One region of the Micromonospora sp. CNZ303 genome, then DNA from elsewhere that is predicted to be linked to it. Evidence: riboswitches for the same ligand, from Rfam matches in the RefSeq annotation. Region 1 holds a riboswitch; the other holds the start of a gene.
What was found. A riboswitch is a leader RNA that binds a small molecule or an ion and turns the genes downstream of it on or off. The one in region 1 is predicted to bind glycine.
Positions count from the first base shown of each region.

Region 2: it holds a riboswitch for glycine, as region 1 does, so the genes downstream of both, EV374_RS24445 (aminomethyltransferase family protein) here and gcvP (aminomethyl-transferring glycine dehydrogenase) in region 1, are expected to answer to the same signal.

Region 1 is NZ_SLVT01000012.1:187,499-191,678, reverse strand. Features, by position in the region: gene EV374_RS20360 (hypothetical protein) at 1-283, shown strand, start outside; gene EV374_RS20355 (NAD(P)H-binding protein) at 312-971, opposite strand; gene EV374_RS20350 (NAD-dependent protein deacetylase) at 1,088-1,945, shown strand; glycine riboswitch at 2,049-2,147, shown strand; gene gcvP (aminomethyl-transferring glycine dehydrogenase) at 2,223-4,180, shown strand, end outside.
Region 2 is NZ_SLVT01000017.1:161,329-165,508, forward strand. Features, by position in the region: gene EV374_RS24440 (collagenase) at 1-1,490, opposite strand, end outside; glycine riboswitch at 1,841-1,933, shown strand; glycine riboswitch at 1,939-2,019, shown strand; gene EV374_RS24445 (aminomethyltransferase family protein) at 2,072-2,563, shown strand; gene EV374_RS33605 (glycine cleavage T C-terminal barrel domain-containing protein) at 2,551-2,757, shown strand; gene gcvH (glycine cleavage system protein GcvH) at 2,789-3,181, shown strand; gene glyA (serine hydroxymethyltransferase) at 3,178-4,180, shown strand, end outside.

The DNA.
Region 1 (4,180 bases):
GATCATCGCGGAGGCGCGGCGGCAGGCCGATGAGATCATCGCCGAGGCGCACGTGCTGGCCGGGGGTGTCGCCGGCCCGTCGGGGGCGGGGGGCGAGGAGCTGCGGCGGCAGGTGCGGGAGCTGGAGGGCCGGCAGGCGGCGTTGGTGGCGGCGGTGGCGGCGGCGCAGCAGCACCTGAGCCGGTGGCAGGCGTACCTGTCGGAGCAGTCGGCGCAGTTGCGCTCCGACGCGGAGGCGGCCGGGGCGGTCGGCGCGCAGCTGCGTGCCGTGCTCGGCGAGTAGCGGCGTCGCCGGCCCGCCGGGAGGCGGGTCAGTGCCGGTCGACGGCGGCGACGGCGTCGGCGATGGGGGTGTTGCCGCCGACGAGTTCCAGGATCGCGCCGGCGCTGTGCGGGTGGTGGAGCAGGGCGACGAGGACGCGGGCGACGTCGGTGCGGGTCACGGCGCCCGAGGGGGCGTGTCGGGCGAGGGTGATCCGCCCGGTGGGCGCGTCGTCGGTGAGCCGGCCGGGTCGCAGGATCGTCCAGTCGAGGTCGCGGCCGGTCAGGTCGTCCTCGGCGGCCTTCTTGGCGCGCAGGTACGCCGCGAACACCTCGTCGGTGCCGGCGGGTGGTTCGCCTTCCACACCCATCGAGGACAGCAGCAGGTAGCGGCGGACGTCGGCGCGTTGCGCGGCGTCGGCGAGCAGGACGGCGCCGGCCCGGTCGACGGTGTCCTTGCGGGCGGCGCCGCTGCCGGGGCCGGCGCCGGCAGCGAAGAGGACGGCGTCGGCGTCGGCGAGGTGGGCGGCGAGTTCGTCGGCGCCGACGTGTTCGAGGTCGGCCACGACGGGCTGGGCGCCGGCGGCACGCAGGGCGGCGGAGTGGTCGGGGTTGCGGATCAGCCCGACGGCGGTGTCGCCGCGTCCGGCGAGTTCGCGGTGGGTCAGCTGGGCGATCTTGCCGTGTCCTCCGGCGATGACGACGCGCATACCGCCAACCTAACCGCCGTCGGGGTGCGGCGCGCCCGGACGGCGCTGCCGGTGCCGGTGGATCGGTGTGCGGGCCGTGTTCGCCGTCGGGTGGTTGCCTGAGGCAGCATGGACGGGTGACGGAGACGGTCGACGCGCTGGCCGGCCTGGTGGCCGGCGGTGGGGTCGTGGTGTTGAGCGGGGCGGGCCTGTCCACCGAGTCGGGCATCCCGGACTACCGGGGGCCCAGCGGCGTGGCGCGGCGGCACACCCCGATGACGTACCAGGCGTTCACGCGCGACGCGCAGGCGCGGCGGCGCTACTGGGCGCGCAGCCATCTGGGGTGGCGGGTGATCGCGCGGGCGGCCCCGAACGAGGGGCACCGGGCGGTGGCGCGGCTGCAGGCCGGCGGGCTGGTTGAGGGGATCATCACGCAGAACGTGGACGGGCTGCACACCGCCGCGGGCAGCCCGCAGGTGGTGGAGTTGCACGGCCGCCTCGACGAGGTGGTGTGCCTGGGCTGCGGTAACCGGACGTCGCGGGAGGAGTTGGACCGGCGGCTGCGGGAGGCGAACCCGGGCTTCGACGCGCGGGCCGCGGCGGTCAACCCGGACGGTGACGTGGATCTCGCCGACGACGAGGTGGCCCGGTTCCGTACGGTCGACTGCACGTTCTGCCGGGGCGGCATGCTGAAGCCGGACGTGGTGTTCTTCGGGGAGACGGTGCCGGCGGCGCGGGTGTCGCGTTGTTTCGAGCTGGTGGCGCGGGCGCGGCTGCTGCTGGTGCTGGGTTCGTCGTTGACGGTGATGTCGGGTCGCCGGTTCGTGGTGCGCGCGGCGAAGCTGGGCATTCCGGTGGTGATCGTCAACCAGGGCCCGACCCGGGGCGACGGGTATGCGGCGTTGACCGTCGACGCGCCGCTGGGGCGGCTGCTGCCGGCGCTGGCCGACCGGACGGCCGGCGACGCAGCGGGGCTGGCGGGCGTCGGCCGGTAGCGGCCCGCCGGGGCGCGGGGCCGGCCGGTCATCGACGGTCGTCGCCGGCGGGGGTACGACCTCCGGTGGGCGGTGCGGCGCTGGTAGCGTTGACCATGCCGGCAGCACCCACGTGGGAGAGACCGCCCAGCAGCATCCCGGGCGGCGCCGAAGGGGCAAATCCTCCCCGGAACCTCTCAGGCAAAAGGACCTCGTGGGCAGGCACTGTGGAGCGCCTCGCGGGCGCGACAGAGGGGGAGGCCGACCTGTCGACCTCGCCCCCCCGGGAGTGCCGCCCATGACCGCAGAGCAGTTCGCCGCCCGCCACATCGGCCCCGATCCGGACGACGAGCGCCGGATGTTGGAGGCCGTCGGCTACGGCTCGGTCGAAGAGCTGATGGACGCGGCGATTCCCGAGGTGATCCGCTGGCACGGCACCCTGGAGCTGCCGGAGCCGGCCAGCGAGCACGACGCTCTCGCGGAGCTGCGGGCCCTGGCGGCCCGCAACACGGTGGCCGTGTCGATGATCGGGTTGGGCTACCACGGCACGCACACCCCGGCGGTGATCCGCCGCAATGTGCTGGAGGACCCGGCCTGGTACACGGCTTACACGCCGTACCAGCCGGAGATCAGTCAGGGGCGGCTGGAGGCGCTGCTGAACTTCCAGACCATGGTCACGGACCTGACGGGGCTGGCCACCGCGAACGCGTCGATGCTCGACGAGGGCACCGCCGCGGCGGAGGCGATGACGCTCGCGCGCCGCGCGTCGAAGAGCAGGAGCCCGGTGTACGTGGTCGACGCCGACACCCTGCCGCAGACCATCGCGGTGATCACCAGCCGGGCCGAGCCCCTCGGCATCGACGTGCGGATCGTCGACACCGGGCGCGACGAGTTGCCGGCGGAGTTCTTCGGGCTGCACCTGCAGTACCCGGGGGCGTCGGGGGCGGTGCGTGACCAGGCGGGGCTGGTCGAGGCGGCGCACGCGGTCGGGGCGTTGGTGACCGTGGCGGCGGACCTGCTGGCCCTGACGCTGCTGCGCGCGCCGGGGGAGATCGGCGCCGACATCGCCGCCGGCACCACCCAGCGTTTCGGCGTGCCGATGGGCTTCGGTGGGCCGCACGCCGGCTACCTGGCGGTGCGGGCGGGGCTGGAGCGGATGCTGCCGGGCCGGCTGGTGGGGGTGTCGCGTGACGCGGACGGCAACCCGGCGTACCGGCTGGCGTTGCAGACCCGGGAGCAGCACATCCGGCGGGAGAAGGCGACCAGCAACATCTGCACCGCGCAGGTGCTGCTGGCGGTGATGGCCGGCATGTACGCCGTCTACCACGGCCCGGACGGGCTGCGGCGCATCGCCCGCCGTACCCATGACATGGCGGTGCGGTTGGCGGCGTCGCTGCGGGGTGTCGACGGCGTCGAGGTGGTGCACGAGGCGTTCTTCGACACCGTCCTGGTGCGGGTGCCCGGCGGCGCCGAGGCGGTGGTCGCCGACGCCGCGGCCCGGGGGGTGAACCTGCGGCTGGTCGACGCCGAGCACGTGGGGGTGTCCTGCGACGAGACGACCACCCCCGCGCACCTGCGGAAGGTGTGCGACGCGTTCGGGGCCGTCGTGGCGGGGCGGCCGGTGGCGGTGGCGGACGCGCCGGTCACCGGCGCGTTGCCGGCGGCGCTGGCCCGTACGTCGGACTTCCTCACCCACGCGGTGTTCCGCAGTCACCACTCGGAGACGGCGATGCTGCGCTACCTGCGGCGGTTGTCGGACTTCGACTACGCCCTGGACCGGGGGATGATCCCGCTCGGGTCGTGCACGATGAAGCTCAACGCCACCACCGAGATGGAGCCGGTGAGCTGGCCGGAGTTCGCGCACGTGCACCCGTTGGCGCCGGACGCGCAGACCACCGGCTACCGGGAGATGATCTCCCAGTTGGAGGGGTGGCTGGCGGAGGTGACCGGCTACGACGCGGTCAGCGTGCAGCCCAACGCCGGTTCGCAGGGTGAGCTGGCGGGGCTGCTGGCGATCCGGGCGTACCACCGCCAGCGGGGTGAGGCGCACCGGGACGTGTGTCTGATTCCGTCGTCGGCGCACGGCACCAACGCCGCCAGCGCGGTGATGGCGGGCATGCGGGTCGTCGTGGTGGGCTGCGACGACGGCGGCAACATCGACCTGGTGGACCTCGACGCGAAGATCGACAAGCATCGGGACGCCCTCGCGGCGATCATGGTGACGTATCCGTCGACGCACGGGGTGTACGAGACGGG
Region 2 (4,180 bases), on a different contig from region 1:
CACTCCGCCTCGTACGCGATGAACCGCGGCTGGTTGCCGACGACGGCCGGGTCGCCTTCGAGGTACATGCCGCCGTTGTTCGTGTCGATGCCGAACATCGGCCCGCCGTACGTCTGGTATTCGGTGCTGGAGTCGAAGACCACCACTTCGAGCGTGGTGTTGCGGTCGTCGGCGACCGGGCCGCTGTCGGCCACCACCGAGTGGAAGTAGGCGTCCTGGTCGCGCATGCTGGTGCAGGACCGGTCCAGCTCGGCCGGGGCCATCTGCTGGGCGCGGATACGGATGCTGCTGCCGCAGGTGTAGGTGATCGGCAGGATCGCGGCGGCCAGCCGCGCCTGGAGGTCGCAGGTGTCGAAGTAGGCGCAGTTGGCCTTGTCGTAGTAGTCGGTCATCTCGGCGACGCCGACCCAGAGCGCGGCGGTGGAGCCGGTGATCGCGCTCAGGTTCAGCAGGCCCCGGGCCAGCGGTCGCACCTTCGACCGCAACGCGGTGTGCTGGAGGAACCGGCCCAGTTCCCGGCCGGCGTTGGAGACCAGGTAGCCCCGGTCGGTGCCGAGCAGGGCCCGTTTGCCGGTGGCGAAGGCGTGCAGCGTGTCCACCACGCTCGGGTCTGCGGTGACGGTGCTGACGAACTCGGGCACCTGGTGGCCCCGGAACAGCACGATGTAGACGTTGTTGACCGCGTTCAGCATCCACCACGACGAGTCGTACGAGCTGTCGTAACCGGTCAGCAGCCGCTTCACCACGTACAGGTAGCGGGCGTTCTCCTCGGCGCTGTCGATCAGGGTGACCGCCTCGGCCAGCACCTCGCCGTTGGCGTCGTTCACGTCGCCGGAGCGGCTGTTGGCGAAGAACGCGTCCAGGCCGGCGCGGATGGCGGTACGCAGCGTGGGGCCGTACGAGCCCACCGTGGACGGGTAGCTCCAGTGCACGTAGTAGCCGGCCCGCAGGTACAGCACGAGTTGGGCGGTGCCCGTGTTGTTGGTGCCGTCGTAGGAGCCGGCGTTGTCCCGCAGCCCGTACGCCACGCTGGCCATCTGCGCCTCGCGGAACGCCTGGTAGGCGTCGCTTCCGGAGAGGTTGAACAGGGTGTTCACGCAGTCGGTGGTGGACGCCTTGATCTGTTGCACCAGGGCGCTGCCGGTCCGGCTGGTGAAGTCACCGACCGCGCAGGGTGCGGCGGCCAGGCCGCGCATCGACGGGGAGGTGGACCGTTTGGCGTCGTCGGGCTGGTCGTAGTCGCGGCGCAGCTCTTCGCGGGACGAGGGGAGCGGGGCCCGCTCGCTCAGCGGCAGCGGTGACCGCCGGACGTGTCCGTCGACGGCGCCGGAGCCGACACCGGCGTCGGTCGGGGCGGCGCCGGTCGGCCTCGCCGGTGGCGCTGCGTTCGCCGCGGCGGAGGGGGCCAGCGGGCTCAGCCCCAGCGCCAGCACCAGCGCGAGCGGCATGGCGGCCCAGTGGCCTCGATTGCGTGTCTTCTTGGTTCTCACGGAGCGCCTCCTGGCGTTCGGTGCTCCGGCCTGGCGCCGGAGAGTGGGGGTGCGGGGTGGCCGTCCACCGGTCCGTGGCCGAGGGCGGCCTGGGAGGGGTTTCCGCAGGTGAGGTACGGCTTGGCGGACGGCCTACTCCTCTTCGGAGGGCGCTGCGGCCGTGGATCTCCTTCGATCGAGGCTGGACATTGTGCCGCAGGTGGCCAGTACAATGGCACACATCACACATCATGTAAAGGATTGTTCATCGTCTATATACGTGACGTCACGACCACGTTCCGTCATCGTTGACACCCGCTCGCCCGCCCGCCTAGGGTCTGCGAGCAACCCACAACTGCATAGACGCCGTTCGAATCCGCGCGGGAGAGACCCCGACCTTCCGTCGGGGCGCCGAAGGAGCAAACTCCCAAGAAACTCTCAGGCCCCGTTACCGCTCGGATAAGGCGAACTCTGGAAAGCAGACGATCCGTCGTCTCACCCACGGTGCAAACCGCCACCCGGCGGCGAAGCTCTCAGGTCCATGACAGAGCGGGAGGCAACCGACCGTACGACGCGACCGCGTCGGGACGAGGGAGTCCTCCATGCACCAGAGTCCGACGACCCTGCTCCACCCACCCCTGCACGCCGCGCACGCTGAACTCGGCGCCCGGTTCACCGGTTTCGCCGGCTGGTCGATGCCCCTGCGCCACGGCAGCGAAACCGCCGAGCACCGCGCGGTACGCGAACGCGCCGGCCTGTTCGACCTCAGCCACATGGGACAACTCGAGGTGTCCGGGCCACAGGCCCCGGCGGCACTGGACCACGCACTGGTCGGGCACCTGTCGGCGGTGCCGGTGGGCCGCGCCCGCTACACCATGCTCTGCGACGAGACCGGCGGCGTGCTCGACGACCTGGTCGCCTACCGGCTCGCCACCGACCGGTACCTGCTGGTGACCAACGCCGTCAACACCGGCACTGCGCTGGCCGAACTGCGCACCCGCTGCGCCGGACCCGGAGCGACCGTCACCGACCACACCGCCGAGCGGGCCATGGACGGCGCGTGCCACGGACCGGCCATCCGATGGTCGCGTTGACGGACGGCGGCACGGCGGAACCCGTCGGCGTGGTCACCAGCGGCGCGCTGTCACCGGTGCTGAACCGGCCCGTCGCGTTGGCCCGGGTCCACCCCGACGCCGTCGGGGCGCGGTCCCGACCGGGCGTCGTCATCCGGGGGGACACCGAGCCGGTGGAGATCACCCGACTGCCGTTCTACCGCCGTCCGCGCTGACCCGCGTCACCCGCTGCAAGGAGTAATGGACATGGATGTTCCCGCGCGTCTGCGCTACAGCATGAACCACGAGTGGATCGACGACGCGGCCGAGCCGGCGACGGTGGGCATCACCGCGTTCGCCGCCGCGGCGCTCGGCGACGTCATCTACGCCGAGTTGCCCGAACCCGGCACCCAGCTGGCGGCCGGTGAGGTCTGCGGCGAGGTGGAGTCCACCAAGTCGGTGGCCGAGCTGTACATGCCGGTGAGCGGCGAGATCGTCGCCACCAACGAGGCGGTCGTCGCCGACCCGGGCCTGATCGGCGCGGACCCGTACGTCGAGGGCTGGCTGTTCCGGGTCCGGCTGACCGACGTGCCGCCGCTGATGACGGCCGACGAGTACCGCGCCCACCTCGCCGAGACCGACAACGGAGGCGTGTCATGACCGTCCACGACCAGGGGCTGATCGACGCCGACCCGGAGATCGCCGAGGCGATCACCGCCGAGCTGCGCCGGCAGCGGCAGACCCTCGGCATGATCGCCTCGGAGAACTTCGCGCCCCGGGCGGTCCTCGAGGCACAGGGCTCGGTCCTCACCAACAAGTACGCGGAGGGCTACCCGGGCCGGCGGTACTACGGCGGCTGCGAGCACCTCGACACCATCGAGCGCCTGGCGATCGAGCGGGCGAGGCAACTTTTCGGCGCCGCGTACGCCAACGTGCAGCCGCACTCCGGCTCCCAGGCCAACGCCGCCGTGATGGCGGCCCTGCTCGACCCCGGGGACACCATCCTGGGTCTCGACCTCGCGCACGGCGGTCACCTGACCCACGGGATGCGGATCAACTACTCCGGCCGGCTGTACCGGGCGGTGGGCTATCAGGTGGACGCCGGGAGCTTCCTGGTCGACATGGACACCGTCGAGCGGCTGGCGCACGAGCACCGGCCGAAGATGATCGTGGCGGGCTGGTCGGCGTACCCGAGGGTGCTCGACTTCGCGCGGTTCCGCCGGATCGCCGATGCCGTCGGCGCGTACCTGCTGGTCGACATGGCGCACTTCGCCGGGCTGGTCGCGGCCGGGCTGCACCCCGACCCGGTGCCGCACGCCCACGTGGTCACCCTGACCACGCACAAGACGCTCGGCGGACCGCGTGGTGGCGCCATTCTTAGCGCCGACCCCGAGCTGGCCCGGCGACTGGACTCGGCGGTCTTCCCCGGCCAGCAGGGCGGCCCCCTGGGGCATGTGATGGCGGCCAAGGCGGTGGCGTTCCGCATCGCCGCCGGGGACGAGTTCCGGGACCAGCAGCGGCGGGCCCTGCGCGGAGCGCGGATCGTCGCCGGACGGCTGGGCGCCGCCGACACGTACGACGCCGGTGTCCGGGTGGTCAGCGGGGGCACCGACGTGCATCTGGTGCTGGTCGACCTGCGTGCGGCGAAGCTGGACGGTC